3 regions of the [Micrococcus luteus] ATCC 49442 genome follow, and region 1 is predicted to be linked to each of the others. Evidence: predicted binding sites of a transcription regulator. Region 1 holds the regulator's gene; each other region holds the start of a gene.
The links. The regulator HrcA, encoded in region 1, represses chaperone genes, less so after heat shock. The targets are predictions, from matches to a motif close to TTNGCACTCGNNNNNNNCGAGTGCNAA.
Positions count from the first base shown of each region.

Region 1 (9,570 bases):
TGCGTCCTTGCCGGTGAATCCGGAAAGCAGTTGACGCTGGAGGCCAAACATCTCTTCTTTTTCCTCGGGCTCAGCATGGTCGTAGCCCAGGAGGTGGAGGATGCCGTGGGTGGTCAGGAGCAGCATCTCGTCCTGCAGGGCGTGCCCGGCGTTGGCGGCCTGGACCTGCGCCACCTGGGGGCACACGGCAATGTCCCCCAGCATTCCTTGCGGCGTGGGCCTGTCCGGCGTGCCAGGGGTCAGTTCGTCCATGGGCACCGAGAGCACGTCAGTAGAGCCGGGCTCGTCCATGAGTTCGATGTGCAGTTTTTCCATGGCGGGTTCGTCCACCAGCAGGATGGAAAGCTCAGCCTGCGGATGGATATACAACTGCTCAAAAATGTAGCGGGACAACGCGACGAGCGCGGCCTCATCCACGTGGATGCCGGATTCGTTGTTCACTTCGATGCTCATGCGTGCTCCCCCCGCTTTTCCCGGCTTACCGAGTGTTTGACCTTGTTCCGTTGAACCTCGTCCCAGACGCTGTAGGCCTGGACGATGTCACCCACAAGGCGGTGGCGGACCACGTCCGTGGAATCCAGGATCGTGAAATTGACATCCTCGATTCCCTGCAGGATCTCCTCCACAATCCGCAGCCCCGACCGGGTGCCGAAGGGCAGGTCAACCTGGGTGACATCCCCGGTGACCACCATCTTGGATCCGAAGCCAAGGCGGGTCAGGAACATCTTCATCTGTTCAGGCGTGGTGTTTTGCGCCTCGTCAAGGATGATGAAGGCGTCGTTCAGGGTACGTCCGCGCATGTAGGCCAGGGGCGCCACCTCGATGGTTCCGGCGGCCATCAGGCGCGGGATCGATTCGGGGTCCATCATGTCGTGGAGGGCGTCATACAGCGGGCGCAGGTACGGATCAATTTTGTCGCTGAGCGTTCCAGGCAGGAACCCCAGCCGCTCGCCGGCTTCGACGGCAGGCCGGGTCAGGATGATGCGGCTGACTTCCTTCTGCTGCAGCGCCTGGACGGCCTTGGCCATGGCAAGGTACGTCTTGCCGGTGCCGGCAGGGCCGATCCCGAAAATCACGGTGTTGGCGTCGATCGCGTCAACGTAATTCTTCTGGTTCAGCGTCTTGGGCCGGATGGTCTTCCCGCGGCTGGAGAGGATGTCGTGAGTGAGGACATCCACCGGATTCTGCAGGGACTGGCTGCGGAGCAGCGCGACAAGCTGCTGCAGGACCGCCGGACTGATGACTGTGCCGCGGGCAACGAGGCCGCGCACTTCGTGCAGCAGCCGCATAATGCGGGGCACCTCGTTGGCGGGACCGCTGATGGAAAGTTCGTTTCCGCGGACGTGGAAGTTGACGGCCGGGAACTGTTCTTCGATGTACCGCAGGGCCTCATCATGGCTACCGAGGGATTGGACCATCTGATCGGAGTTGTCAAAGAGAACCACCTCCGTCCGGACACCGGGAAGGGAATGGGGGAATTCTCCGGCGGCGCGGTCGGTATTCAGCCGGCGCTTTCCGTTCGTTGATTCAGTCATGGTGCTGGCCCGCGGGCCCGTGGTCTCCTCCAGTTCGGACTTAAATACCGCTGGATGCTGCATGGGCGGGCTGTGGCCGTGCACGCGGGAGCCAGCGGATTCCTTCCATCTTACGCCAGGACACCCCTGCCGCGGCGACAGAACGGACCCGGCGGCAAGGAAGCCCGGGGCCGCTCGGATGCGGCGTGTGACGTCATTAGATATCAACTTCATATCGGGCTCATATCGTTCCCGTTGCAGTTAGGCGCAACAGCCAAATGGGACGCTCCGGGTGTGCAGCACTATGCAATGCTTGAAATTCAGGCCGTCGGGGGACCGGCTCAGGAGGCTGCGGCCTCATCATTCAGAGCCAGGAAGGGCAAGCCATCAGAGTGCCGGAATCACCCACCCCCCGCACAGCCGGACGCGCTTCACGGCCTGTCCGCATCCGGGGTGCCCTGGGGCTCCTGCCAGCGCTCCTCCTGCTGACCGGCTGCATTGCAGACGCCGGCCCCGAGCCGACCATGACAGCAAACTCCGGCACTGCCGCCACCGGTTTGCCCGGAGCGCCTTCCACCAGCGCTCCCCTGGAGACCACCCAGTCCTCAAACAAAGCTCCTGTGTACTGGATCGGCCGGAACGATGGCAACGCCTTCCTGTACCGGGAGTTCCGCGACGTCCCGGAACAGGAGAACCCCGTAACGCGTGCACTGCGCGCCATGATGTCCGAAAAGCCGCTGGACCCCGACTTCTTCACCCCATGGCAGTCTCCGGCAAAGCTCGCAACATCGATTTCGGGAAAGAACGTCATCACGGTCGATGTCTCCGAGGACGCCTTTAACAGCAATCTCGACGCCGATATGGCCGTCCGAGCCGTCCAGCAGCTGGTCTTCACCGCCACCGCCGCGGCGGCAAGTTCCGGCCTGATCGATTCGGGCCAGCAGATCCAGGTCAGGGTCCTGGTGGACAGCCACACTGACTATGTTGCTTTCGGCCACATCCAGTTGGGTGCTCCCATGTCCCGTGCCGCCGGCATGGTGGCTCCGGTGTGGATCATTGATCCGCAGGAGGGTACGAACATTGCCGGCGGCAGCGTCAAGATCACCGGCCGCAGTACCGTTGCCGGAAGCAAGCTCCGCTGGCAGATCCTGCGTACGGCAGGGAACGGGGATAAGACGCCTTACCTGACCGGCGAGACGACAGCAGGCACCGACGCCGCCCAGTCCGGCGTCTTCACCCTGGCCCTGAGCCTCTCCTCCGGCAGCTATGAACTCCGCGTCTCACAGGCAGATGACGGCGGCACCGGCCAGGAAGAGCTGAACGTGGACACGCGGAAGTTCAACGTCAGCTAATGCTCAGGGTGCCGGGGCGCCCCAGCGTCCAAGCACGTCGCTGGCCAGCACCACGGCCGCCGGTCCCGCAGTGGATGACCTCAGGACATGATGACCCAGGAGCGCGGTCACGGCCCCTGCACCGCACAGCCTGGTGACTTCGCGGGGGCTGATTCCCCCCTCGGGTCCGACAATGAGCAGGATTTCCCGGGGGCCGGCAACGGGACCGGATGCGTGCCAGGCCTCCAGCACCGAGCGGAGCGGCCGGACCGCGTCCTCGTGGAGGATCACGGCGAGGTCCGCTGCTGCCACGGCGGAAACCAGGCCGGGGGTTTCGACGGCGGCGCGCACCTCCGGGATCCACGCCCGCCGGGCCTGCTTGGCGGCTGCCGTGACCACGGACTGCCATTTGGCATGGGCCTTGGCCGCGCGCTCACCCTTCCAGCGCACAATCGAGCGTTCCGACTGCCAGGGAATAACGGCGTCGATCCCTAATTCAGTGGCAGTTTCCACGGCAAGTTCATCGCGGTCGCCCTTGGCCAGGGCCTGGACCAGGACCAGCCGGATGTCGGGCTGTTGCTCCACAACCAGTTCGGCGCATTCAACGGTGAGTTCGGCCGGTGATGCTGCCACAACCGTTCCGGTCAGCCGCTTTCCGGCGCCGTCCGCAATGTCCACGAACTCCCCCGGCGCCAGCCGTTTGACCGTTACGGCGTGGCGGGCCTCGGGACCGCCAAGCGTGTAGCGGGCACCGGGCACCAGCTGGTCCAGCGACCCGGCACCGCTGAAGAAAACGGGATTACTCACCGCTACAGGTTACCGAGCCGGTCCCGAAGCTTGGCGAAGACGCCGCCGCTTGCAGTCAGCTTGCCCTCAGTGAACTGTTCCCCGCGCAGCTTGGCCAGCTGCCGGAGGAGATCCTCCTGCGCGGCGTCCAGCTTCGAGGGCGTCTCAACCTGCAGGTGGACCATCAGGTCACCGCGGCCGTAGCCGCGAAGGTGGGTGACGCCGAGGCCGCGCAGCGTGATGACCTCGCCGGCCTGAGTCCCCGCCTTGACGTCGATCTCCTGCAGCCCGTCGAAGGTTTCCAGCGACACTTCGGTGCCCAAGGCAGCGGCGGTCATCGGAATGTGGAGCGTTGCGTGCAGGTCATCACCGTCACGGACGTAGGTGGGGTCGTTGTTGACCCGGATCTCGACGTACAGATCGCCGGATGGTCCCCCGGCCGGACCGGCTTCGCCCTGCCCGGACAACTGGATCCGGGTACCTGTTGCGACGCCGGCAGGAACCTTGATGGTCAGTGACCGGCGGCTGCGGATGCGGCCCTGGCCGCTGCATTCGTTGCAGGGATCCTTGATGACAGTCCCGAAGCCTTCGCAGCTGCCACACGGGGCTGCCGTCATGACCTGGCCCAGGATGGACCGCACAGCCCGCTGGACCTGGCCGCTGCCGCCGCAGACATCACAGCGGACGGGGTGGCTGCCCTCGCGGCAGCAGGAGCCGTTGCAGGTGGGGCAGGTAACGGCGGTGTCCACCTCAAGTTTCCGGTTGACACCAAACACGGCGTCGCGGAGTTCGATCCGAACGCTGATCAGCGCGTCCTGGCCCCGCCGTACCCGGGACGCCGGGCCCGACGTTCCGCCGGCACCAAAGAACGTATCGAAGATGTCCTGGAAGGCGAAGCCCTGGCCGGCGTATCCACCGCCGCCGAAACCGTTGTCCGTACCGTTCTCATTGCCGGTGGTGTCATAGACGCGGCGCTTCTGGGGGTCCGAAAGTACCTCGTAGGCGTGGGTCACGGCCTTGAAGCGGTCCGACGCATCGTCCCCGGGGTTCACGTCCGGGTGAAGGGTGCGGGCCAGCTTGCGGTAGGCCTTCTTGATCTCTTCTCCGGTGGCTTCCGGCGAGACTCCGAGGACGTCGTAGTGGCTGCTCAAAGTTCGTATCTCTTCCCTGTTGTACTGCCGGCAGCGGGGCTGCTGGCATTGCTCTTCGTGCCTGGACCGGCTGTTACGGACCCAGAATTCTTGACAGATAACGGGCTACTGCCCTGACGGCGGCCATGGTGGTCGGGTAGTCCATCCGGGTGGGACCCAGGACGCCGACCTTGGCCGTACTGTCCGGCCCGTATGCTGTGGCCACCACGGAGGCTTCGGCCAGCCCGTCGTAGGGATTTTCCCGGCCGATACTGACGGCCACACCACGCGGGTCCTGCGCCATCTCGCTGAGCAGACGGAGCAAAACCACCTGTTCCTCCAGCGCCTCAAGCACCGGACCGATGCTGAGGGGGAAATCCACATTGGATCTGGCCAGGTTCGCTGTTCCGGCCATCACCATGCGCTCCTCACGGCTGTTGTGGGCCAGCGTTTCCAGCCCGTGAGCCAGCGCCTGGGCAGCTGCCCGCTGTCCGGGCGCGACGGAGAAGACAACGGCCGGGAGCGACTGCGCCAGCCGGCTCAGCTGCGTGCCGGCCAGCGACCCGAGGAAGTGTGAGCGCAGGGCGGCAATAGCGTCCTCACCAAGATCCTGGCCGATGTCGATCACGCGCTGTTCCACCTTGCCGGTGGTGGCGATGAGTACCAGCAGGACCTGGCGCGGGGCCAGGAGCACAAATTCGATATGGCGGATGGTGGCCCGGCTCAGGTGCGGGTACTGGACCACGGCCACCTGGTTGGTCAGCTGGGACAGGAGCCTGACGGTCCGGTCCAGGACGTCGTCGAGGTCATCCGAGCCCTCGAGGAGGGACTGGATGGCCTTCCGTTCTGCCGGGGACAGCGGCTTGACTGCCGAAATCTGGTCCACAAACAGCCGGTAGCCCTTATCCGTGGGGATCCGGCCGGCGCTGGTGTGCGGTGCAGTAATCAGGCCCTCGTCCTCGAGGGCAGCCATGTCGTTGCGGATGGTTGCACTGGACACGCCCAGATGGTGGCGTTCAACCAGGGCTTTGGAACCCACGGGCTCGCGGGAGTGCACATAGTCCTCCACGATGGCCCGCAGTACTTCCAGTTTGCGCGGCTCGCTCACACTCCACCTCCATCCATGGTTGCGCCCTGAGTTGGCAGGGCACGGGTCGAGGCTCGTTAGCACTCGACATGCCTAAGTGCTAACAGTCTAATATGACTCACCCCGTTGTTAGCATTGGTACCGCTCCGGGCGAACATGCCGGGGCCCGATCTAGCGCGAGGCGGAATCAATCCATGCATTACCAGAACTGGGGTCCGCAGGAGATTACCGCGCCCGTTCGGAACGAACTTCCCGAGGTTGCTGTGGAACGCGGCATGGTCCTGGAGGATGCCCAGTCCGGCTGGGTTGGAGCGGTCACCCGGGTGGAGAAGTCCGGTGGCATGCATGTGGTTGCGCTCGAAGACCGGCGGGGCAAGTCTCGTTCTTTCAAGCTGGGGTACGGGTTCCTGCTGGAAGGCCGGCCGATCAGGCTGATGCCTCCGGCGCCCCGGCAGGCCGCCGCTGTGCCTGCCGGCCGGACAGCATCCGGTTCCGTCCGCGTGGCGGGCCAGCGTGCCCAGGTGGCCAAGGCGAGCCGGATCTGGGTGGAAGGAAAGCACGACGCCGAACTCGTCGAAAAGGTGTGGGGTGATGATCTCCGCGTGGAGGGCATCGTCGTGGAGCCTTTGCACGGTATCGACGACCTCGCGGGGGCGGTTGCCGCGTTCGGCCCCGGCCCCGGCCGGCGGTTGGGGGTCCTGGTAGACCACCTGGTGCCGGACTCCAAGGAATGGCGCATCGCTTCGGCTGTAATGTCTTCCCCCGGGGCTGCCGGCAATGTGCTGATCGTCGGGCACCCCTATGTCGATGTGTGGCAGGCGATCCGGCCGGCAGTTCTTGGTATTGAGCAGTGGCCGGTGGTGCCGCGGGGCCAGGACTGGAAGACCGGCATCCTTGCAGCGTTCGGCTGGCCGCACTCCACCAAGGAGGACATTGGCCTTGGCTGGCAGAAGCTGTTAGGGGCAGTCCGCAGCTACGCCGATCTGGAAGCGTCGCTGCTCGGGCGGGTGGAGGAAGTCATCGACTTCCTGACGGCACCCTAGCTCTTCACAGCCCGGCAGGGCCCGGCCCGTACAGCCGACGGCGGCATTTGGCGCCACAGCCAGTATTCTTGGTACTGCGGAGACTGCCTTTTCACCAGACCGGTCGTTTCCAAACCAGCACCATTGCACTTTCGAAGGATGAAACCGTGGCACAAAACGCACGCGAGCACCGGGACGACCAAGGCCGTTCCGAGTACCAGGGCGTTCCCGCAAATGCGCTGCCCCTGACGGCCAGTGAAGACCGCCAATGGGCCACACTGGCACACTTTGGCGGGATCCTCGGTTGCGTGCCGTCCCTGCTGATCTACCTGATTTTCCGTGAACGCGGGCCTTTCACCGCGCAGGAATCCAAGGAAGCGCTGAACTTCAGCCTGCCGCCCACCATCGCGGCACTGGTGGCCAACCTGCTGGTGTTCATTCCTGTGGTGGGCAACATCTTCGCCGTCATTGCCACCCTCATCTGGATTGCCCTGACCTGCTTCTCGGTGGCCGCCGGCATCCACGTTAATAAGGGCCAGCCGCACCGCTACCAGTACAACCTGCGCTGGATTAAGTAATCCCCACCTGCACCCTCGCCTCGCAAGCTCGGCCAGGGAACCCTGCAGGCGTGGGCCCATCCACATGCACCCCGCTAAACGGCGTCCCGAGGGCCCCGACGCGAGCCTGCGAGTGTTAACAAGTGACCCTGCGCTGGTTGGGCCGGTCAGTCCGGCAGGACCCTTCGGACCACGGCGTCCGCCAGCAGCCGACCCTTCAGGGTCAGGATCAACGTGCCGGCGAAGGCGGCACGCGGCTCCACGAGGCCCTCGGCAATCAGCCCGGCAACAGCATGGCGGCCCGACTCTCCCAGCGAGGCGACGGCCAGCCCCGAGACGAGCCGCGCCTCAAGCATCACGCGCTCCATATCCCGGGTTTCGGCGTCGAGCGTTTCCCTCCCTGCGGCGGGTGACAGCCCCTGCGCCAGCCGCCCCGCGTAAGCGGTGGGATGCTTGACATTCCACCAGCGGACCCCGCCCACGTGCGAATGCGCGCCCGGTCCGATCCCCCACCAGTCATCCCCGCGCCAGTAGGCCAGGTTGTGCCGGCACGCCTGCTCCGGCGTCCGTGACCAGTTGCTGACCTCATACCAGGCCAGCCCTGCATCGCCGATCAGCTGGTCGGCGAGCTCGTATTTGTCGGCGTGGTCGTCGTCGTCAATCCCGGGGACTTCGCCCCGCCGGATCTGTGCGGCCAGTTTTGTGCCGTCCTCCACAATCAGGGCATAGGCACTGATGTGATCCGGCTCGTAGGACAATGCGGTTTCCAGGGAGTACCGCCAGTCATCGAGGGACTCGCCCGGTGTTCCGTAGATCAGGTCCAGGCTCACGGCCAGTCCTGCCTCGCGCGCCCACTGCACCACCTGCGGCACGCGGCTGGGCGTGTGCGTGCGGTCCAGGACTTTGAGCACGTGCGGGACGGCGGACTGCATACCGAAGGAGACACGGGTGAAGCCTGCGTTCTTCAGCAGCGCCAGCGATTCTGGGGTGACGGAATCGGGGTTGGCTTCAGTGGTGACTTCGGCACCGGCCTCAAGCCCCCACTCTCCGATTGCGGCACCGAGGATGCGGGCCAGGTCTTCGGCCGGAAGCAGCGTGGGCGTGCCGCCGCCGAAGAACACCGTGCTCATGGGCCGGGCAGGGAGGCCTGACTCAGCCAGCGCCCGCGCGGCGAGCCTGACTTCGGAGATGGCAGTGTCCGCGTACGCGTCCTGGGACGCGCCCCCGCCGAGTTCGGTGGCCGTGTACGTGTTGAAGTCGCAGTATCCGCAGCGGACAGCGCAGAACGGGATGTGCACGTAGAGCCCGAAGTTCCGGGCCGTCGCACCCTCTGCTGCCTGGGCAGGCAGCAGACCGTCCGACGGCGCCGGGTCACCAAGGGGAAGGACGCTAGGCATTGCGGTGGCCTCGCTGCGCGTGGGTCACTTCTTCTTGGCCTTGTCCTTTGATTCGTCGGTGGTGAGGGCGGCAATGAATGCTTCCTGCGGCACCTCCACCGTGCCCACCATCTTCATGCGCTTCTTGCCTTCTTTTTGCTTCTCCAACAGCTTGCGTTTACGCGAGATGTCACCGCCGTAGCACTTGGCCAGGACGTCCTTGCGGATGGCCCGGATGCTTTCGCGGGCAATGATGCGTGAGCCAATCGCCGCTTGGATGGGCACTTCGAACTGCTGGCGGGGAATCAGCTCGCGCAGCTTGGTGGTCATCATCACGCCGTAGGCGTAGGCCTTCTCCCGGTGCGTGATGGCGGAGAATGCATCCACCTGCTCGCCCTGCAGCATGATGTCCACCTTGACCAGATCGGCCACCTGATCGCCGTCGGCCTTCCAGTCCAGCGAGCCGTAGCCCCGGGTCTTGGATTTAAGGATGTCGAAGAAGTCGAAGACAATCTCGGCCAGGGGCAGGCGATACCGGATCTCAACCCGGTCCTCGGAGAGGTAGTCCATGCCGCCCAACACGCCGCGCCGGCTCTGGCAGAGTTCCATGATGGCACCAACGAACTCGTTCGGCGCCAAAATGGTGGCGGAAACCATCGGCTCGCGGACTTCGGCGATCTTACCGGAGGGGTACTCGCTCGGGTTGGTCACATGGACAACCTTCTTGTCCTCCAGCGTCACCTCGTATTCCACGTTGGGTGCCGTGG
Region 1 covers NZ_JAAAXP010000001.1:673,355-682,924, reverse strand. Annotated here, with positions in the region: gene ybeY (rRNA maturation RNase YbeY) at 1-453, opposite strand, end outside; gene GUV69_RS03175 (PhoH family protein) at 450-1,535, opposite strand; gene GUV69_RS03170 (GerMN domain-containing protein) at 1,907-2,866, shown strand; gene GUV69_RS03165 (16S rRNA (uracil(1498)-N(3))-methyltransferase) at 2,870-3,652, opposite strand; gene dnaJ (molecular chaperone DnaJ) at 3,655-4,782, opposite strand; gene hrcA (heat-inducible transcriptional repressor HrcA) at 4,856-5,869, opposite strand; gene GUV69_RS03150 (DUF3097 domain-containing protein) at 6,043-6,891, shown strand; gene GUV69_RS03145 (DUF4870 domain-containing protein) at 7,038-7,448, shown strand; gene hemW (radical SAM family heme chaperone HemW) at 7,595-8,824, opposite strand; gene lepA (translation elongation factor 4) at 8,849-9,570, opposite strand, start outside.

Region 2 (10,898 bases), 1.7 Mb from region 1:
CCGCGCTGCTGGACATCAGCGCGCCGGAAAACGAGGTGCTGCGTGCCATCTCGTCCCGCGCCCGGAACGCCATCCGCCGCGCCGAACGTGAAGGCTGCGAAGTTGTTGAACGCGAACAGAGCCCGGAAACGTACAGGGCGCTCTATGACCTGATGGCGGACACAGTGAATGCCAAGGGGTCCATGCCCCTGCGCAGCTACGAGTACTACGCCCGGTTCTGGGACGAGTTCTGCAACCGCGGCCAGGGCCGGTTCTTCTTCGTGTATGAGGACGGCAAACCCAGCGTTGGTGCCTTCGTGATCAATTACGGCGCCAAGGCAACATACAAGGACGGCGGCTCCACGCAGAACCGCAAACAGTACGGCGATTCCCACCTGGTCCAGTGGGCCGCGATCCGCCGCATGCAGGAGCTGGGCTGCACCGAGTACGACTTCTGCGGAACCCCGCCGGCCGCGCAGATCAAGGACAAAGCCCACAACCTCTACGGCATGGGCATGTTCAAGACGAGCTTCACGAAGACTGTCACAGACTTCGTGGGCTGCCACGATTACGTCCTGGCCCCGCTCAGGTACGCCCTGTGGACCAAGGGTGCCGAACGGGTCTTCCGCCGGGTCGAAACCGCCCGGACCGGCCAGCAGTTCTACTGACAGCCCCTCAGCGAACACCCACCGAACCACACATAGACGAACGCCGGCGCATGCCCCAGCCGGCGGCACAGCCACAGATGAGGTTACTTCCGTGAATCCAACCAAGGCAGGAACCGGGCTCGAGCTCGGGGTCCTCAGCGATGCCGAGTTCGAGACCTTCTCGCTCAACCATCCCCAAAACAACTTCATCCAGTCCGTCGGGTTCGTCCGGTTCCAGCGCGCCCGCGGCCAGGTAGTGGAACTGTTCGGTGTCAGGCGCGACGGTGAACTCGTGGCCGCCGGCAAACTGAACTACACCACCAACCGGTTCGGCTACAAAGTGTGCGAGTGCGCCAAAGGCCCCCTCATGGACTACACGGACGCCGCCTTGGTGCGTGACGTCGTCGGGCTACTCAAAGAGCGCGCAGCGGCCCGCAAGGCCGCAGAACTGCGGATCTCCCCGAACCTGCCGTACATCGCCCGCGATGAGGACGGCGCCGAGCACCCCGAGATAACGGACAACAGGCCGCTGGTGTCCGAGCTGGCGCGCCTGGGCTTTGAACACCAGGGCTCGGAGATGGACTTCGTCAATGTGAACTGGATGTTCGTCAAAACGCTCGAAGGCATCAAGGACTCTGAAGAGCTCATCATGAGCACCAGCTACCGGACCCGCAAGGCCATCCGCAAGGCAGAGAAGAACGGTGTGTTCCTGGAACAGGCCACGCTCGAGACGCTGGATGAGTTCTACAACGCCCTCAGCACCGCCGGGAACGAGAAGGGGTTCGTCTACCGGGAGCGCGAATACTACGAACAGCTCCTGCGGACCACGACACCCGAGTTCACCAAGCTCATGATGGCCAAGATCGACATTCCCGCGTACCGGAAATCGATCACAGAGCGCCTGGAAGCCGAATCGGCGGCCGCTGCCGAGCTGCGGCGTGAGGTCGAGGAAACCGGCAGCAAAAAGAAGGCCAACCGGCTCAAGGTGGTCCAGGACCTCGTGGACAGCTACGAACGCAGCCTGAAGGACATTGAGCGGTTCCCGGACTCGGTGGGTGTGGCCACCGTGGCAGCCATCCACTTCGTCTGCTTCGGCGACGAGGTGGTGTGCGTGATCGGCGGGACCGTCCAGGACTACATCTACTTCAACGGCGCCACCTCCCTGTATTGGGGCATGATGATCCACGGCCTGGAGAAGGGATATGCCCGGTACAACTTCTACGGCACCTTCGGTATCGAGGGGCAGGACGAAGAAGGACACGGCGGGTACCAGTTCAAGAAGGGCTTCGGCGGCGAGGTGGTCCAGCTGGTGGGCAACTTCGTGACCCCGGTGCGGCCGCTCCCGTTCCAGGCCAACCGCCTGGCCCGCGCCGCCGTGGCAGCGGCCCGGACAGTACTCGGCAAACTGCCGCTGAAGCGGCAGGCATAACACCAATCCACCAAAGCGCAGAGGGAGGCGGACCAACGTGAACAAACGTCCCGAGAATTACCGCGGCAAGCCTCATACAGACGGCCTGCCCAAGACAGAGCCGCTCTCGCCCTCCCAGCTCGGCCACGATGCTGCGGCCAAACGGATGCTGCGGCGCCTGGTCCAGGGGGAGAACCCGCCGACGGCGCCAATGAGCATCGTGGACAGGCTCGCCGGGAGCCCCTACGCCAACCCCATGATCCAGGTGGGCGGGGTGGACACCTCCGCCCGGAAAACCCTGGACTTTGCCCTGCACCTCGCCGAGACCATGTTCCGGTACGGGGCGGGCGCGCTGGAGGTGGAGACGAGCATTATTGCCGTGACCGCGGCGCTGGGGTTGAAAAACATCGAGGTGGATATCACCAACCAGTCGGTGGCCATCAACTACGCCCCGAAGGACCAGCCACCGATTGCGCTGCTTCGGGTGGTGCGGTCCTGGACCAACAACTACGCCGGACTGGCCAAGGTACACCGGCTGGTGACCGACATCGTGGCCGGGGGAGTGGGCCGCGACGAGGCCGTCCGCCGGCTCGACGAGGCCATCACCAGCCCCAAGCCGTTCCCGCGCTGGATGGTCACCATGGCCTTCGGCGTGTTTGCCGCGGTCTTTGTGGGCGTCCTGGGCGGCGGCCCGGCGTCCTCGGCCATTGCTTTTGTGGCCAACCTTGGCGTCAGCCTACTCGCCCGGCAGCTGGGCCGGTGGCGGGTGCCGGACTTCTTTACGACGGCGGCCTGCGCCTTCGCGGTCACCCTCACCGCGCTGCTGTTGTGGCGCTTCGGCCTGACCAATGCGCCGGCCATCGTTGTAGTGGGCGGCATCCTCCTGCTCCTGCCCACAGGGCGCCTTGTCTCCTCCGTCCAGGACGCCATTAACGGATTCCCCGTCACGGCAGCCGGCCGGTTCCTTTCCACGTTGCTGACTTTCGGCGCGATTGTGGCCGGCATCGCGGTGGCCTTCGTGGTGGGGTCGATGATCGGCATGCAGGCGATCGACGTCACGCAGACGTTCCCCCCGGCTTACGACCTGTGGGTCCTGGTGATCTTCATCGCCGTTGCCGTGATGGCCATTGGCATCACGGAGCAGACCTCGTGGGATCTGCTGCTGCCCACCGCGGGTGTGGGGGTGGTGGGCTACTTTGTCCTGCTGGGTGCAGGATCGCTTGGCATCGGCGACCGGTTCTCACCGGCACTCGCCGCCGTGGTCATCGGCCTGCTGGCACGGGTGGTGGCACTGAAGATGGGCGCCCCGCAGCTGGTGGTGGCTGTTCCGGCGGCACTGATCCTGCTGCCCGGCCTGACCATTTTCCGCTCGATGTACGTCCTGACCATCGAGGAATCAGAAATCCTGCTGGGGGCCGGCGGCATGCTCAACGCCGGCGCCATTGTCCTCGCTACCGCGGCCGGGATTGTCCTCGGCGACACCCTGGCGCGGCCGCTGACGCGCAGCCTGGCGAGCAACGAGCGGCGGCGCGCCCGGCGGCGGTGATGCTTTAGATCTTCCCTACGGGGAGCTTCTTCTCCGCCTGGAAATCGTCCTCCACCCGGCCCTGGGCCCAGTAACCGGACAGCGATACCTGGCTCCGCTGAAGGCCCCGCTGGACAAAGAGCACATCGCGCAGCGCCTTCATGTAGCCGCGCTCGCCATGGGCAAAAACATCAACGCGTCCTGCCGGCCACTCGGCGTCAGCCACTGCCGACACCAGGAGGTTGCCGGAGCCGGTGGGAATGCCGTTGCGGCGGAGCCACGTGACCTGCACACCGTCCGGGGCGCCGATTGGCTGGACATCGGCATCGCTGTCCACCTCGACGAACGCAAGGCCCTGTGCTTCCGCGGGCAGTGATTCGATGGCTGCCGCGATTGCCGGAAGGGCGGCCTCGTCCCCGGCGAAGAGATACCAGTCTGCCTCCGGCGACGGGTTGTAGGCACCGCCCGGACCGGTGAACGTGAAGGTGTCGCCGGGCTTGGCTGCGGCGGCCCACGGCCCGGCCAGTCCCTCGTCCCCGTGAATCACAAAGTCGATGGCCAGTTCCTGGGCTGCGGTATCCACCCAGCGGACCGTGTAGGTGCGGGTAAAGGGCCACTGCGCCCGGGGCATGGTCTCCCGGATGGTCCACAGGTCCAGGGGCAGGGCATACTCCACACCCGGCTGCGGGAACACAATTTTTACGTAGCGGTCCACGAAGCTGTTGTTCTCATAGGCGGCAAAGCCCGGGCCGCCGGCCACGATCCTGACCATGTGGGGCGAGATTTCTTCCCGCCGGATCACGGTGAGGTCAATCTGGGGACGTGTCTTCTTTGTTGCGCTCGTGGCGGCCGGGACTGTGCTCATAAGGCAAGCCTAAGCTAGACAACCGGGGGCAGTTCCCAGGTTACGCCGGACGAGCCCTGCTCCCGCAGCAGCTCATTGATGGTGCTGAACGGCCTGGAGCCGAAGAAACCGCGCGACGCCGACAAGGGACTCGGGTGCGCGCTGGAAACCACGGCCACGCCGGACAGCAGCGGCCGGACACTCTCCGCATCCTTGCCCCAGAGCACGGCCACGAGTGGCGGCCTGCCGCCGTCGGCGGTCCGGCGGTTGGCCACCGCAGTGACTGCCGCCGTCGTAACGGCTTCCCAGCCCTTGCCCCGGTGCGAACCGGCGGCACCGGCCCGGACGCTCATGACCCGGTTCAGCAGGAGGACGCCCTGGCCCGCCCACGCGGACAGGTCGCCGTGGACGCGGGCGGGAATACCCAGATCAGACTCGAGCTCACGGTAGATATTGGCCAGGCTCCGGGGGATGGGGCGGGTCCGCGCGTCAACGGCGAAGGACAGGCCGATTGCGTGACCGGGCGTCGGGTAGGGGTCCTGGCCCACGATCAGGACCTTGACCTCCGCCAGCGGCTGCCTGAAGGCGCGGAGAACGTTCGACGGCGAGGGCAGGACGTTGTGCCCCGCCGCGACTTCTTGTGCCAGGAACGCAAGCACTCTCCGGAGCTCGGGCTCAACCGTCACCAGGGCGGCGGCCCAGTCCGGGGCCATCAGCTCAGGCAGCGGCATTTCGGCAAGCCCGGCGTACGACGCGGCATCCGCCGGCTCCGCCTCCAGCTCGAACAGGGCATCGGATTCAAACACGGTCCCATTCTCGCAGGGTTGACGGCCGGGAATGCCTGCCGAGGTGGGGAAAGCAACAGCGCCGCAAATGACAAGCATGTTATTCACGCCGTAGCATGGGATGAGATTTCCAAACCAAACCAGCGAAGGGATGTGCCGTGGCGGAGCCTGCTCGGGAACACGTGCCGGAGCCCGCAGAACGGAAACCGGTGCTGGCGGATTTCACCCTCCGTGACTCCCCGTTGAGCGAGCGGGACCAGCAGATGCTGGCCCTCGAACGGCAGTGGTGGAAGTACGCCGGGGCCAAGGAACAAGCCGTCAGGGAGCTCTTCGACCTGTCGGCCACGCACTATTACCAGTTGCTGAATGCCCTCATTGATTCCGAGGCGGCCCTGGCCCACGACCCCATGCTGGTCAAGAGATTGCGTAGACTACGTACGTCGCGTCACCGGGCGCGCACTGCACGCCGCCTGGGTTCCGACGCCTGACTAACCTCGTGCTGAGCCATCAGCAGCAATCACCAAGGATGTCTCTGCACCATGACCAAATACGCTCGGGATGAATTCGACAAGGTTCCGGAGGCCGCCTCAAGGCAAGGCGTCCACCGCGCAGCCTCGGCACCTGTCCGGCACCGGCTCTGGCCCATCCTTTCCGTAGGGATCGCCGCGCTGGCGATCGGCCTGGTCTCGTTCCTTATCCTCCCCAAACTCGGCATTACCCAGGCCGGAACTGAGCTGTCCACCAGCCTGGGGTCGTCCACTTCCCAAGAGGCCGGCACAGCTCCTTCGGCCAGCCCTGGTGCTTCGCCAAGTCCGGATCCTTCCCCGGATTCGCAGCCTTCGGAGGGCCCGGTAACCGGGTCTGAAGCGTCTGCCTCGCCGTCCGCCACCGAATCCTCGGCTGCTGTCCTGAACAAAGCCCAGGGCGTTGCCGTGTACAACGCGGCAGGCACGGCCGGGCTCGCCGGACGCGTCAGTTCAGTGCTCCAGAACGACGGCTGGACGCTGGGGCCGGTGGGCAACTGGGCCGGTGCGCCGCAGCAGGGCTCCGTGATCTTCTACTCCGGTGCCGCGCAGCAGGCCAACGCCGAGGCCCTCGCCGCCCTGCTGGGCATTCCCGCGCTGGTCAACAGCCAGGAATTCCAGGTTCCCCTGGTCGTGGTTCTGGGGCCCGGATACCGCTGACCCCTCCGGGGTTACGCGTGGATAACATTCAGCACCGCAGCAGCCGTGTGACTCGGCCCCCGCGACGGCTTGTGGCTAGAGTGATTTCAGGCGACGGTCCACAAGCAGGTCCGTAAAAACGCGGCACACAGCGGAGTGGATCGTCGGGACGACGGAAAGAGTGGACATCATGGCACTGGGAACCGTGAAGTGGTTCAACGCCGAAAAAGGCTATGGCTTCATCACCGTGGACGGCTCGGGGGATGACGTTTTTGTGCACTGGTCTGCCATTGACGGCGAAGGCTACCGGGCCCTCGAAGAAGGCCAGCGTGTGCAGCTCGAAGTTGGCGAAGGCGAGAAAGGCCCGCAGGCCGAAAGCGTCCGGCCCGCGCAGTGATCGTCAGCAGACAGACTTCCACGGCCTTCCGGACACTCACGGCAGCAGCCCTGCTGCTGGCATTGGCCGGCTGCGGTGGCGCCGCGGGAGGCAACGCGCGGCTGGACACCGTGGAGGCCTCCGGTGACGGCGCCCTGCGGATCGGCCTGATCCAGGACAGTACGGGAGAGCAGAGCTTCCTCAACGATTCACAGCGGGCCGCCGCCGAGCTTGCCATCAAGGACATCAACGCAGCCGGGGGCCACAAGGGAAAGCCCGTGGAATTGATCATCGGAGCCGGAGACGGCGCCGGGTCCCAAGCCAGGAACCTCGCCGAAGCCAACGCCGACGTGGTGATCGGGCCCACCGATTCCAGCCAGGCAGCAACTGCCATCGACGTCCTCTCCGCGGACAGGATTCCGCTGATTTCGCCAGCGAACGCCGCCTCCGCGCTGAGTGCCTATAAAAGCGGCGGTTACTATTTCCGGACCGCCGCCGCTGACATCGCCCAGGCATCAGTGCTGGTCAAGCTCGCCAAGGACGGCGGAGCGAAGAGTATTTCCGTTGTCCACCAGGACAGCGCCTATGGCAAGGACGTTTCCGCAGCGGTAGCCAGTGCCGCGACCGCCGCGGGCCTGAAGACCGTGAGCACCTCCGCATTCGCACCGGGCGCCGCGGGGCCGGCAGCCGCTGCCGCGCAAGCGGCAAAGCCGGACGCCGTTGTGCTGATCGCGCGGGACGACGCCCAGGGCGCGCTCGCCGAACTCAACAATGCCGGGCTTTCCGGCACCAAACTCATCCTCAGCGACGGCGCCTTTGCCCAGTACGGGCAGGGGCTGGGATCAAAGGCCTTGGATGGTGCCCGTGCCGTGGTGCCGGGTGTGTTTGCGTCGGCAGCGTTCCAGGCCCGGCTGCTGGCAGTTGATCCGGCGTTGAAGGATCTGTCGTTCGCGGCTGAGGCTTACGACGCCGTGAATCTGGCGGCCCTGGCGGCGGCGGCGGCCGGGGATGACGCAGGACGCTCCATCGCAGCCAACCTGATCGGCGTATCGGGAGGCAAGGCCGGCGCCACGTCCGGGGCGGCAGGCGGGCAGGGCGGCACGCCGTGCCTGACGTACGCCGACTGCCTGGCGGCCCTGAAGTCCGGGGCGACGGTGAATTACGACGGCGAATCCGGGCCGGTTGCCTTCGACTCGCAGGGAGACATCACCACGGCAAACTTCATGGTGTTTACGTATGGAGCGGATAACCGGGCCGTACTCACCGGACGTGAGGCGGCAGGACGGTCAACGGCCTGATCGCCAGCGGCGAACGGCGGCCGCCGGATAGGCGGTTCCGGCCTTCAGTCGCTTGCACTCTCATCTAGGGAGTGCTAATTATTGAGTTAGCACTCCTACGTACCGACTGCTAAAGCAACGTCCGGTTTTCGCCGGCTCCGGAGCTTGGTGCCGGTCGTGGAGCGAGAGAAATACCTAGCTGGAGTGAGATCCCCAGCCGCGGCATACAGAGGCCGCCGGTGAAGGATCGTCCGTCGCGGGCACTGCAGTGAGGTTCATTCTTAACGACTGTCCCGAAAGGACTACTGCCGTTATGGCCAAGATCATTGCATTTGATGAAGAGGCACGCCGCGGTCTTGAGCGGGGCCTGAACATCCTCGCCGACGCCGTCAAGGTCACCCTCGGCCCGCGTGGACGCAACGTCGTCCTCGAAAAGAAGTGGGGCGCCCCCACGATCACCAACGATGGTGTTTCCATCGCCAAGGAGATCGAGCTCGACGACCCTTACGAAAAGATCGGTGCCGAGCTGGTCAAGGAAGTTGCCAAGAAGACGGATGACGTCGCTGGCGACGGTACCACCACGGCAACCGTGCTGGCCCAGGCCCTGGTGAAGGAAGGCCTGCGCAACGTTGCGGCCGGCGCTGACCCGCTGTCCCTCAAGCGCGGCATCGAGAAGGCCGTAGAGGCCGTCACCGTTGAGCTGCTGGCTTCCGCCAAGGAAATCGAAACCAAGGAAGAGATCGCGGCCACCGCCTCCATCTCCGCCGGTGACGACGAAATCGGCGCCCTGATCGCCGAAGCCCTGGACAAGGTGGGCAAGGAAGGCGTCATCACGGTCGAGGAGTCCAACACCTTCGGCCTGGAGCTGGAACTCACCGAAGGCATGCGCTTCGACAAGGGTTACATCTCCGCTTACTTCGTGACGGACACCGAGCGCCAGGAAACGGTCCTTGAGGACCCGTACATCCTGATCGTCAACTCCAAGATCTCCAACGTCAAGGAGCTGGTTGCTGTCCTCGAAAAGGTCATGCAGTCCAACAAGCCGCTGCTGATCATTGCCGAAGACATCGAGGGCGAGGCTCTGGCCACCCTGATCGTCAACAAGATCCGCGGCACCTTCAAGTCGGTTGCCGTCAAGGCTCCGGGCTTCGGCGACCGCCGCAAGGCCCAGCTGGCCGACATCGCTGTTCTCACCGGTGGCCAGGTCATCGCCGAGGAAGTGGGCCTCAAGCTGGAGACCGCCGGCCTGGAACTCCTGGGACGCGCCCGCAAGGTTGTTGTCACCAAGGACGAGACCACCATCGTTGAAGGTGCCGGCGACGCCGACCAGATCGCTGGCCGCGTGTCCCAGATCCGTGCCGAGATCGAAAACTCCGATTCCGACTACGACCGCGAGAAGCTGCAGGAGCGCCTGGCCAAGCTGGCCGGCGGCGTTGCAGTCATCAAGGCCGGTGCCGCAACCGAAGTTGAGCTCAAGGAACGCAAGCACCGCATTGAGGACGCCGTCCGCAACGCCAAGGCTGCAGTTGAAGAAGGCATCGTCGCCGGTGGCGGCGTTGCACTGATCCAGGCCGGCGCCAAGGCGTTCGCCAACCTGCAGCTCCAGGGCGACGAGGCAACGGGCGCCAACATCGTCCGCGTTGCCATCGACGCTCCGCTGAAGCAGATCGCCTTCAACGCCGGCCTCGAGCCCGGCGTTGTGGTGGACAAGGTCCGCGGCCTGCCCGCAGGCCACGGCCTGAACGCAGCAACCGGCGAATACGTCGACCTGCTGGCTGCCGGCATCAACGACCCCGTCAAGGTGACCCGCTCTGCACTGCAGAACGCGGCTTCCATTGCCGGTCTGTTCCTCACCACCGAGGCCGTTGTGGCCGACAAGCCGGAGAAGAACGCTCCGGCCATGGGTGGCGGCGACGACATGGGCGGCATGGGCGGCTTCTAGTCCCCAGGCTTTCCCAGGCACAACGCACGACGGCGGTCCTCACCTTTGGTGGGGGCCGCCGTCGGCGGTTAACGGCTGAGGACACCGTCGGCGTCAGCCCCAAACGCCAAAGGGTGGACTTCTGCCGGCGCCAAGGGGTGACCACTGCCGGCGTCAAGGCGCGCACCGGAATTCTGGCAGGATGGAAAGGTGACGATTACAGCAGCAGCCGACGGTTCGGCTTTAGGAAACCCAGGGCCGGCCGGCTGGGCCTGGTATGTGAACGACGACTGCTGGCGGGCAGGGGGATGGCCGCACGGCACCAACAACCAGGGTGAGCTGATGGCTGTCCTTGACCTGTTCCGGGCCACCGCCCACATGCCGGAGGAAGACCTGCGGGTCCTCTGCGACAGCCAGTACGTCATCAACTCCATCACCAAGTGGATGCCGGGCTGGAAACGGAAGGGCTGGCGGAAAGCCGACGGCAAGCCCGTCCTGAATGTTGAGCTCCTCAAGGAACTGGACCGGGAACTTGCCGGCCGCAAATACAGTTTCGAATGGGTCAAGGGCCATGCCGGCCACGACCTGAACGAAGCGGCGGACGTGCGCGCCCGTGCCGCCGCCACCGCGTACCAGCAGGGCGTCGCTGCGCGGTCCGGCCCCGGTTTCGCCGGCGCGCCGGAACCCGGTGCTGCGGCCGGTGCTGCGGCAAACTCCGCCGCGTCTGCCACGGGCGGCGCAGGCGCAGGTACGGCTGTCCGCACCGCAGCCCGTTCGGCCGTTCCCGCTTCCGCCTCAACTCCTGTGTCTGCGTCTGAGCCTGCGTCGGCGCCTGCAGCCGCGTCTGGCACCGGTGAAGACTTTGCGGGACAGGGCCTGTTCGGACGAGGCGATACCCAACAAAGCCTGTTCGGACAGGCGGCGTTCGAGGAGCCGGACCTGTTCAGCGAGCTGGAAACTGAGGTTTTCCCAG
Region 2 covers NZ_JAAAXP010000001.1:2,359,323-2,370,220, reverse strand. Annotated here, with positions in the region: gene GUV69_RS10675 (lipid II:glycine glycyltransferase FemX) at 1-647, shown strand, start outside; gene GUV69_RS10670 (peptidoglycan bridge formation glycyltransferase FemA/FemB family protein) at 739-2,055, shown strand; gene GUV69_RS10665 (threonine/serine exporter family protein) at 2,201-3,580, shown strand; gene GUV69_RS10660 (siderophore-interacting protein) at 3,585-4,424, opposite strand; gene GUV69_RS10655 (uracil-DNA glycosylase) at 4,439-5,209, opposite strand; gene GUV69_RS10650 (DUF3263 domain-containing protein) at 5,347-5,676, shown strand; gene GUV69_RS10645 (LytR C-terminal domain-containing protein) at 5,728-6,372, shown strand; gene GUV69_RS10640 (cold-shock protein) at 6,542-6,748, shown strand; gene GUV69_RS10635 (ABC transporter substrate-binding protein) at 6,745-8,025, shown strand; gene groL (chaperonin GroEL) at 8,318-9,946, shown strand; gene GUV69_RS10625 (ribonuclease HI family protein) at 10,136-10,898, shown strand, end outside.
Region 2: the regulator HrcA is predicted to act here: its motif matches at 8,112-8,138, upstream of groL (chaperonin GroEL).

Region 3 (10,898 bases), 4.0 Mb from region 1:
AACTCGTCCACGAGGCACTGGGTGAGGGCGGCGATGGCGCCCACTTCCTCCAGGGTGGCCAGGCCGTCGCAGATGCGCATCTCGATGGTCCCGAGATTGGGGACGGGGCGGATGTCCCAGCGGATCTCGGACAGGGTGTCGATCACGCCGGTGGTGAACATGTCCTGGACATAGGATTCGTATTCTTCCCAGGACCGGAACTGGAAGGGCAGGCCCGCCGTCGGCAGCTGCTGGAACATCAGGGCGCGGTGGGAGGCGTAGCCGGTGTCCTCACCGCCCCAGTACGGGCTTGAGGCCGAGAGCGCCTGGAAATGGGGGAAGTAGTTGACCAGGCCGTCGAGTACCGGCAGGGCCTTTTCGCGCCGGTCAAGACCAACATGGACGTGCACGCCGTAGATGACCATCTGCCGGCCCCACCACTGCGTGCGGTCAATCAGCTTCGCGTAGCGGGCCTTGTCCGTAACCGGCTGCAGCTGCGGCGGGCTGAACGGGTGGCTGCCTGCGCAGAAAACTTCCACGCCCATCGGATCGGTGATCTCGCGGACGGCGGCAAGGGACCTGCTGAGGTCTTCCTTGGCCTCGGCGGCGGTCTCGCAGATCCCGGTGACAAGTTCCACCGTGTTCAGCAGCAGTTCCTGCTTGATGTGGGGATGCTCGTCGTCTTCATTGAGTTCGGGGTGTTTGGCGGATACGCCGCGCAGCACCTCGTTGGCCACCGATGCCAGTTCGCCGGTCTGGCCGTTGACCAGGGCCAGCTCCCATTCCACACCAAGAGTTGATTGCTTCGATGAAGCGAAATCAATCTTCAAATGCGTTCCTAACTGTTCGGTTTCCGTGGGCATGCGCCGCGTCCAAGTCTAGTGCAGGGGTAGCATCGTCCTAATGGCTTTGTTCGTGCGTACCCGTGACAGTATTCACAAAATCACCCTCCCCCTCGCGGCCGCCGCTGCTGCAGCCGTGCTGGCCGCCTGCACGGCGGTTCCGGCCACCGGGCCCGCGTCTCCGGGCTCCGCGCCTGCCTCCCCGCCCGCCTCGCCGTCCGGAGAGCGTCCGACGGCGGCACCTCCTTCCGCTTCGCCCTCACCTTCGCCCTCGTCTGACCCCGGGCTGAAGCCGCTGGGCTGGGGCCCGGAGCAGCGGGACCACAGTGTTGCCGCGGCAGCGGTGGCGAAGATGACCGTGGCGGAGAAGGCAGGCCAGGTTCTGATGCCGGCATACGGCGGGACCAACCCCGCAGCCCAGGCCGCCACCATCGAACGCCTGCACTTGGCCGGGTCCATCATTATGGGCGATAACATCCCCCTGGACGCGGGCGGCCGGGCTGACCCTGCAGCAATGTCAGCCGTAAACGCCCGGCTCGCGCAGGCTGCGCGCGCCGACGGCAGGCCATGGCCCGGGCTGATCGGCGTGGACCAGGAGGGCGGAATCGTGGCCAGGCTGGGCGCGCCGCTGACCGAGTGGCCAACACCCATGAGCTACGGAGCGGCAGCCAACGGTCCGCTTGCCAGGGACGCCGGCCGGGCGATGGCGGCCGAGCTCGCGCCGCTAGGCTTCACGGTTGACTTCGCGCCGGACGCCGACGTCACCATCGGCCCGGCGGATCCGACCATCGGGGCCCGGTCACTCACCGGAAACCCTGACCAGGCCGGGCAGCTGGCCGTGGAGTTTTCGCAAGGGATGCAGGAGGCCGGCGTCCTGCCGGCGATCAAGCATTTCCCGGGCCACGGCTCGGTGACCGTGGACTCCCACCAGGACCTCCCGGTTCAGCCCGCCAGCATCGCCGACCTCGAGGCCCGCGACTGGAAACCGTTCCGGGCAGCCGTCGCCGCCGGTGCCCCGATGATCATGACGGGGCACATTGCCGTGCCCGCGCTGGAACCCGGCGTCCCGGCGTCGTTATCAAAGCCGACGTACGCTGCCTTGCGGGGCATGGGCTTCAAGGGAGTGGCCGTGACAGACGCCCTGAACATGGGTGCCATCCAGAAGCAATATCCGGGCGGCTCGGCCGCTCCCGTAGCCCTCGCGGCTGGCGCGGACCTGTTGCTGATGCCCGCCGACGTGGGGCAGGCCCACGCGGCCATTGTGGGCGCGGTGGCTGCCGGAACAGTGCCTGCGGCGCGCCTTGATGAGGCGGCCACGAGGGTGGCCACGATGATGACCTGGCGCGGCCGCGCCGCAGCCACGCCGGGTCTGACGACACCGGGAGCCGCCCCGGGCAGCAGTGGCGACACCTCGGCACGGGTCTCCGCCGCAGCCGTCACTGTGCTGTCCGGGCACTGTGCCGGGCCCATCGCGTCCCCCGGCATCCGGATCGCCGGCGGCTCTGACCAGGACCGTGCACGGTTCGCGGCGGCGGCGGCCAAGGGCGGACTTGCTGTTGGGCAGGGTCCGCTGGTCACCCTGATCGGCTACGGCGGACGTCCCGCGGGAGGCGACATCGCCGTGACGCTCGATGCACCCTGGCCGCTGGCAGGTTCCGCCGCGCCCGTTAAGGTCGCCCTGTATGGCAGGACGCCGGGCGCCTTCGATGCCCTGGTTGCCGTGCTCACCGGCAAGGCGACGGCCCCCGGGAAGTTGCCTGCCGCCGTCGGAAGCTTCCCGGCCGGCACCGGCTGCCCCTAACCCCAACTAGGTAGCGCTAACTGTCGTTTTGACGCCTCGTAACGACAGTTAGCGCTACTTAGTTGGGAGGCGCGTTTAATGGACGGGTGCCCATTCTTAATAAAGACATGACCCTCTGCATCTCGCTGTCGGCCCGGCCCAGTAACAACGGGACCCGGTTCCACAACCACCTCTACGACCAGCTGGACCTGAACTGGATCTACAAGGCGTTCGCCCCCACGGACCTGGCCCAGGCAATTGCCGGGGTCCGCGGCCTGGGGATCCGCGGCTGCGCCGTGTCCATGCCCTACAAGGAGGACGTAATGGCCCTCGTGGACGAGCTGGATCCCTCGGCCAAGGCCATCGACTCGGTCAACACCATCGTGAACACGGACGGCCACCTGAAGGCCTACAACACCGACTACACCGCGATTGAACAGCTGCTGAAAACCAACGCCGTGCCCCCTGATTACTCGGTGCTGGTCCAGGGCGCCGGCGGCATGGCCAAGGCCACGGTTGCCGCGCTGCGTGACGCCGGTTTCTCCGACGTCACTGTCATCGCGCGGAACGAAACAACGGGCCGGGCGCTCGCGGACCAGTACGGCTTCCGGTGGCGGACAGCGCTCGACGGCGGCACGGCTGACATGATCATCAATGTCACGCCCATTGGGATGGCAGGAGGTCCCGACGTCGACTCCCTGTCCTTCCCGGAGGAGGCGATTGCCGCGGCCAAAGTGGTGTTCGACGTCGTGGCGCTGCCGGCCGAGACCCCGCTGATCAAGGCGGCCCGCGCGGCCGGGAAGAAGATCATCACCGGAGCGGAGGTGGCCACCATCCAGGCGCTTGAGCAGTTTGTCCTCTACACGGGCGTGCGACCCACCGACGACCAGGTCCGGGCCGCCGAGGCCTTCATGCGGGCCCAGTAGGACGTCCTCCGCCGGACGCCTAACGGCAGACGGCTCTAGACAGGTTCCACCGAGATGGCCACCCGGTCCTCCCCGATGCGGGTGAGGACGAGGGTGGCTGTTTTGGTTCCGGCCTTCTTTTTGCTGTTCGCCTTGCTGCCGGCGAACAGCTGTTTCCGCAGTTCTTCGGGCGTGACGGATGTGCCGCGTTTTTTGATGTCCAGGACAGTGATGCCGTTCTCCTTGACCCAGGACTTGAGTGCCTTGACGTTGTACGGCATCACCTCCAGGACCTTGTAGGCCCGCGCGAACGGGGTGTCCACGAGTTCCGGGGCGCAGATGTAGGCGATGTGCTCGTCCAGCAGGTGCCCGCCCAGTTCAAGCGCGACGTCGGCCACCAGGCCTGCGCGGATCACGGCGCCATCGGGCTCGTACAAGTAGCCCTCTGCCGGGCCCACCGGGGCGGCGGGACCGCCGCCGAAATCCTCCGCACTGGTGATCTCCGCGGCTCCGTTCGGCCCGAGCAGCAACGCGGCCCGGCGGATCCCCGGCCTGCTCACGGAGTTGAACCAGAGGGTCACCTCGGTGACGTCGCCGCCCACCGAGACCCACTGCGCCTCGCAGCCCGCGGGCACAGACTCGTGCGGCATGCCGGGACCCATCTTGACCCCGACGGCCCGCCCCGTGGCCGCGAGGGATTCCACAAAGGACAGCGGCGGCGAAAACGCCTCAGGATCCCAGATCCGCTTGGTGCCCGAACTGGAGGTGACCCGCCGTGCGGGATCCAGCCAGACGCCGTCGATCCCGTCCAGCGGAACGGTAGTGGCGTCGGAGTGGACCACCGTGGCGTTGGGGAACGGGATGAGGTTGACCATGGCGCAGGCGGCGGTGGTCTCGTCCATTTCCACGGCGGTGACGGTGATGTCCATCGATGCCAGGGCCAGGGAGTCGGCGGCGAGTCCGCAGCCCAGGTCCGCCACGTGGCGGACGCCGGCCTGCGCGAAGCGTTCGGCGTGCCGGGCCGCCACGTTGAGCCGGGTGGCCTGCTCCAGGCCCGCCTGGGTGAACAGCATGCTCCGGGCGAACTCCCCGAACTTCGCCTCAGCCTTAGTACGCAGCCTGGACTGGGTGAGGACGGCGGAGACCATTTCGGGGGAGTGCCCGGCCTTGCGGAGGGCCGAATTGAGCTCAAAGGCCCCTTCCTCGGTGTACGGCCCCAGGGACGCCAGCAGCTCCCAACCCTCGCTCGTGAGCAGTGGGGCGATCTGGTCCTGCGGCGCTTGTGACATGGCCTTAAGACTAGTGGAGGCGGCCCGGAGCCCGGTTCCCGATAGGGTTGAAGGCATGGAAGACAGTGCAGGCACCCAGCCGTCCGGACCACCCCGAACCACCCCCACGGACTGGGTGAAGATAGCCCGCCCCGCGCTGATTGCCGGCTCCGCAGTAGCCGTGATCTGCATTGCCCTGCTGGTGATTATCTTCTTCCTGGACACCTTCAACGCCACCGTGTACTCCGTGGGCGGCAAGGATATCCAGGACGCCACCGATGAAGCCCGTGACATCCGCGGCCTCTACTCCGGCGCACGCATCGGCGGGATCATCCTGCTGGTGATTGCGCTGCTGGCTGCCGTCGGCGGGGCCGTGGTGCTTTACCTCAAGCGGGGCACCGCCACTGAAGGCGACGAGGGCGACGAAGACGTGGATTTCGACGACCTCGCCGGCCGCTGAACCAGTTCGCCGCTGTTCACCAGGGACATAATTCTGGCACTCGCCTTGACCGAGTGCTAACCACTTACATAGAGTCGTCATTAGCACTCTCCCTTGGAGGGTGCTAACACATGAAGAGCTTCCAGCCAGGCTGCTGCCGGCACCGCGACGACGGTTTGCCAGCCACGGTGAAGCAGCTCAACTGTCCATGAATTTTTGCTGACGTAGAAGGAGAGGTCCGAGTGTCGGTCTCTATTAAGCCTCTTGAGGATCGTATTGTTGTCCGCCCGCTCGAAGCCGAGCAGACTACGGCTTCCGGCCTGGTTATCCCGGACTCCGCACAGGAGAAGCCGCAGGAGGGTGAAGTTGTTGCAGTAGGCCCCGGCCGCTTCGAAGACGGCAACCGCGTACCTGTCGACGTAGCCGTTGGCGACGTTGTGATCTACTCCAAGTACGGTGGAACCGAAGTCAAGACCGGCGGCACCGAGTACCTCGTGCTGTCCGCCCGCGACGTCCTGGCGATCGTCGTAAAGTAACTTTTTGGATCCCCGTGCCGCTGACCATGCATCCCGCTGGTCAGCTGCGCGGGGTTCTGTCTTGAAAGGACAAAACCATGGCAAAGCAGCTTGCGTTTAATGACGCTGCACGCCGGTCTCTTGAAGCCGGCATCGACAAGCTCGCCAACACTGTCAAGGTGACGCTCGGCCCCCGCGGCCGCAACGTTGTCCTCGACAAAAAGTGGGGTGCACCCACCATCACCAACGACGGCGTCACCATCGCCCGCGAAGTTGAGCTTGATGACCCGTATGAGAACCTTGGCGCCCAGCTGGCCAAGGAAGTAGCCACCAAGACCAACGATGTTGCCGGCGACGGCACCACCACGGCCACCGTCCTGGCCCAGGCCCTGGTCAAGGAAGGCCTGCGCAACGTTGCTGCCGGCGCCGCTCCGGGCCAGATCAAGCGCGGCATCGAGGTTTCCGTTGAAGCCGTTGCTGCCCGCCTGCTTGAGAACGCACGCCCGGTTGAAGGCACCCAGGTTGCCAACGTTGCCGCCATCTCGGCCCAGAGCGACGAAATCGGCGAGCTCCTCGCCGAGGCATTCGGCAAGGTCGGCAAGGATGGTGTGATCACCATCGAGGAATCCTCCACCACGCAGACCGAGCTGGTCCTCACCGAAGGCATGCAGTTCGACAAGGGCTACCTGTCCCCGTACTTCGTGACCGACACCGAGCGTCAGGAAGCCGTCCTCGAGGACGCCCTCATCCTGATCAACCAGGGCAAGATCTCCTCGGTCCAGGACTTCCTGCCGCTGCTGGAGAAGGCACTGCAGAGCTCCAAGCCGCTGTTCATCATTGCCGAAGACATCGAGGGTGAGGCACTGTCCACTCTGATCGTCAACCGCATCCGCGGCACCCTGAACGTTGTTGCCGTCAAGGCTCCGGGCTTCGGCGACCGCCGCAAGGCCATGCTGCAGGACATCGCCACCCTCACCGGTGCACAGGTTGTCTCGCCGGAACTGGGCCTCAGCCTGGACACCGTCGGCCTTGAGGTGCTGGGTACCGCCCGCCGCATCACGGTCACCAAGGACAACACCACCATCGTTGACGGCGCCGGTTCCGCAGAAGACGTCGCAGCCCGGGTTGCCCAGCTGCGCGCCGAGCTGACCCGCACCGACTCCGACTGGGACCGTGAAAAGCTCCAGGAACGCCTGGCCAAGCTGGCCGGCGGCATCGGCGTGATCAAGGTTGGCGCAGCCACCGAGGTTGAGCTGAAGGAAAAGAAGCACCGCATCGAAGATGCTGTGTCCTCCACCCGCGCCGCCCTCGAAGAAGGCATCGTGGCCGGTGGCGGTTCCGCACTGATCCACGCGCTGAAGGCCCTCGACGAGGACTCCGCAGTGAAGGCCCTTGAAGGCGACGCCGCCGCAGCTGTGGGCATTGTCCGCCGCGCGCTGGTCCAGCCGCTGCGCTGGATCGCCCAGAACGCCGGCTTCGACGGCTACGTTGTGACCGCCAAGGTTGCCGAACTCGAAACCAACAACGGCTTCAACGCCAAGTCGGGCGAGTACGAAGACCTGATCCGTGCCGGCGTCATCGACCCCGTCAAGGTCACCCGTGCGGCCCTCCGCAACGCGGCGTCCATCGCTGCGCTGGTTCTCACCACCGAGACCCTCGTGGTGGAGAAGCCGGCCGACGAGGACGAGCACGCAGGCCACAGCCACTAGCGTCTGCTCTTCGGCGTGGGCCCACCGGCTCCGCACAAAAACCGGTCCAGATTCCGCTGGGCCGGTTTTTTGTTGCCCGGGACCGCCCGTTCCGGGCCTACGCTCCCGGCATGTCCTGCGTCCGGACTTCGCCGGCGCGCTCGTAGATTAGGGACACCGAGCCCTTCGGAAAGGTGCGGGCCGGCTCGGCGAGGCGGAACGTGGCGGGAACGGTCCCGGCGTCGAAAAGCCGTTTGCCCTGCCCGAGCGTGACCGGATAGAGCCACAGGTGGAGGCGGTCCAGGACATCTGCCTGAAGGAGTGACCGGATGAGGACGCCGCTGCCGAACATGTGCACCTGGTTGTACTCGTCGCGGAGCCGGCCCGCGGCCGCGGCGTCCGGGAGGACGGTCGTTCCCTCCCAGGCCGGATCAGTCAGGGTGCTGGAGACGACGAACTTGGGCACCCGGTTGAGTGTGCCGCCAATGTCATCGGACTGGTGCGGCCAGTAGGCCGCGAAGATGTCGTAGGTCTTCCGGCCGAGAAGCAGGGCATCGATCTGGCCGATCCCTGCCTCGATGGCGGCCTCAGCTTCGGCATCGGACACCGGTAGCTGCCAGCCGCCCAGGGTAAAACCGCCTTCAGTGTCCTCCTCGCGGCCGCCTGGCCCCTGGTAGACGCCGTCGAGGGTGAGGAATAGGTTCGCGACGATGATACCCATCCACCCAGTCTGGAACGGCGGCGGGGCACTGTCCAGAGCCAGCCGGCGTGGCAGACTGATGCCATGCTGCTCGATGAGCTCGTGAGAACCACGGAGACCGTTACATCCACACGCTCCCGGCTCGCGAAGGTCGACGCCCTGGCGGAACTGCTGCGCCGGCTGGATCCGGCGGACATCGCCACGGTGGTCGGCCTACTCACCGCCAGGCCGCGGCAGGGCCGGGTAGGGGTGGGCTGGCGCGGGATGTCGGCGGCCATGGGGGAGCCGGCCGCCGGGCCGGGCCTTACTGTCGCCGATCTCGACGCCGCACTGGACCGGCTGCTGACCACCGCAGGCGCCGGGTCAGCTGCGGAACGCGCCGCAACGCTCCGGACACTGACGGCGGCAGCCACCGAACGCGAACAGGCGTTCATCGCCGGTGTGCTGCTGGGGGAACTGCGCACCGGTGCCCTGGAGGGGGTGTTGACCGACGCGGTTGCCCGCGCCGCGGACAGGTCCGTGGACGCGGTACGCCGCGCCGCGATGCTTTCCGGGGACCTCGGCGGGACGGCACTGCTGGCGCTCACGGGCACGGCAGCCCAGCTTGACGCCGTCGGCCTTGTCGTCGGCCGTCCCGTACAGCCCATGCTCGCCGCGACTGCCTCGAGTGCCGGCGCGGCGCTGGAGATCACGGGGGAGGCGTCCGTGGAATACAAGCTCGACGGCGCCCGCATCCAGGTGCACCGGGCCGGCGACGAGGTGCGCATCTACACACGCACCCTGGCGGAGGTGACGCACCGGCTGCCCGAGGTGGTGGAGGTGGTGCGCGGACTCCCGGTGCGGGACGTGATCCTCGACGGCGAAACCCTCACCCTCGACGAGGAGGGCGTCCCGCGGCCCTTCCAGGAAACCATGTCCCGGTTCGGGGCGGACGTGGAGCGGGCGGCCGTGCTGCACCCCTGGTTCTTCGACGTCCTCCATATTGACGGGCGCGACCTGCTGGACGAGCCGCTGTCCGCGCGCATCGGTGTCCTCGAACGCATCGCGCCGGAGCACAGGATTCCAGGGGAAATCACAGCGGATGCAGCGGTGGCTGAGAGGGTGTCGCGCGATGCTCTTGCCGCCGGCCATGAGGGTGTGGTGGTGAAGGCAGTCGGTTCGGCTTACGCGGCCGGCAGGCGTGGTTCCAACTGGATCAAGGTGAAGCCGGTGCTCACGTACGATCTGGTGGTGCTCGCCTGCGAGTGGGGATCCGGACGCCGCACCGGGCTGCTGTCCAACCTGCACCTGGGTGCGCTGGACCCGGCCGGAGAGTTCGGCGAACCCGGCGGCTACGTGATGGTGGGCAAAACCTTCAAGGGCCTCACCGACGCGCTGCTGCGCTGGCAGACGGAGCGATTCCAGGAGCTGGAGGTGCGGCGCACTGCGGGTACCGTCTGGGTGGAGCCCGTCACGGTGGTGGAGATCGCCATCGACGGCGTGCAGCAATCCACACGCTATCCGGGCGGAATCGCCCTGCGGTTTGCCCGCGTCAAACGCTACCGCGACGACAAAACAGCGGCTGAAGCGGACACCATCCAGACGCTGCGAACGCTGCTCCGTCCGTAGCTTGTGCCGGTTCTCCCGCGGGCGTACCGTGGCGCTTAAAGCCGACGCCGGCCTGCCGCGGCCCGGAGTTATGCCGGTTGCGGGCCGCCCGTGTCAGGCGGTGCAGGTGACAGAGGGGAGGTCAGGGTGTCAGCGGGGAGCGGTATTGATCAGGGCCGGTCAGCGTTCCAGGAACATCGCTGGACAGAGGCCGCCCAGACGTTCCGTGAAGCCGACCGGCGAGGCGGCCTGCCGGCTGCCGACCTTGAGCAGCTGGCGACGGCCGAGATCCTGACCGGGAACAGCAGCACTGGACTGGAGACCCTCACCCGCGCCCACGAGGAGTATCTGGTGATGGGCGACGTCGAGAGTGCCGCCCGGTGCGCGGGCTGGATGGGCATGCAGCTGATGTTCATGGGGGAGCAGGCCCGGGCCGGCGGGTGGTTTGCCCGCGCCCAGCGGCTTGTGGATGAACAGGCGGGGCCGAGCTCTGTGCAGGGCCTGCTGCTCCTCCCGCTGGGACTGGAAAAACTCTATGGCGGCGACCCGGCCGGCGCGCTGGAGGCCTTCTCCACCGTTGCCGGCCTGGGCCAGCGTTTCCACGACAGGGACCTGTCCGCGCTTGGCCTCCTCGGCACAGGCCAGGCCACCCTGATGCTTGGCCACCCTGAGCAGGGACTCAAGATGTTCGACGAGGTCATGGTGGCCGTCACGGCAGGTGAGCTCTCCCCGATTCCGTCAGGAATCATCTATTGCGCGGTGATCGGCACCTGCCACCTGGCCCTGGACCTGGAGCGGGCACTGGAATGGACGGCAGCCCTGGACCGCTGGTGCGCTGAACGGCCTGACATGGTGACCTTCAGCGGCCAGTGCCAATCACACAGGGCCGAGCTCTTTCTGCTCCACGGCGCCTGGGCCGAAGCGCTGGAGGCGGCCGCCGCAGCGCAAGCACTGTCCGCCCGGGGCGACCCGCAGGCGCTGTACGGCGGCCACTACCAGCAGGGAGAGGTGGAACGGCTGAGGGGACAACTGGACGACGCCGAATCGTCCTACCGGCAGGCTGCCCGGTCCGGCTACGATCCGCAGCCTGGCCTCGCGCTGCTCTGGCTGGCCCGGGGAAATCCGCAGCAGGCGCAAGCGATGATCCGGCGGGCAGCTGGTGCCGCAGACGCCGCAACCCGCCGGAACATGCTGC
Region 3 covers NZ_JAAAXP010000001.1:4,648,956-4,659,853, forward strand. Annotated here, with positions in the region: gene GUV69_RS21235 (glutamate--cysteine ligase) at 1-809, opposite strand, end outside; gene GUV69_RS21240 (glycoside hydrolase family 3 N-terminal domain-containing protein) at 1,174-2,622, shown strand; gene GUV69_RS21245 (shikimate 5-dehydrogenase) at 2,709-3,527, shown strand; gene GUV69_RS21250 (class I SAM-dependent methyltransferase) at 3,563-4,795, opposite strand; gene GUV69_RS21255 (hypothetical protein) at 4,851-5,234, shown strand; gene groES (co-chaperone GroES) at 5,456-5,749, shown strand; gene groL (chaperonin GroEL) at 5,827-7,437, shown strand; gene GUV69_RS21270 (dihydrofolate reductase family protein) at 7,535-8,137, opposite strand; gene GUV69_RS21275 (ATP-dependent DNA ligase) at 8,201-9,724, shown strand; gene GUV69_RS21280 (response regulator transcription factor) at 9,851-10,898, shown strand, end outside.
Region 3: the regulator HrcA is predicted to act here: its motif matches at 5,268-5,294, upstream of groES (co-chaperone GroES).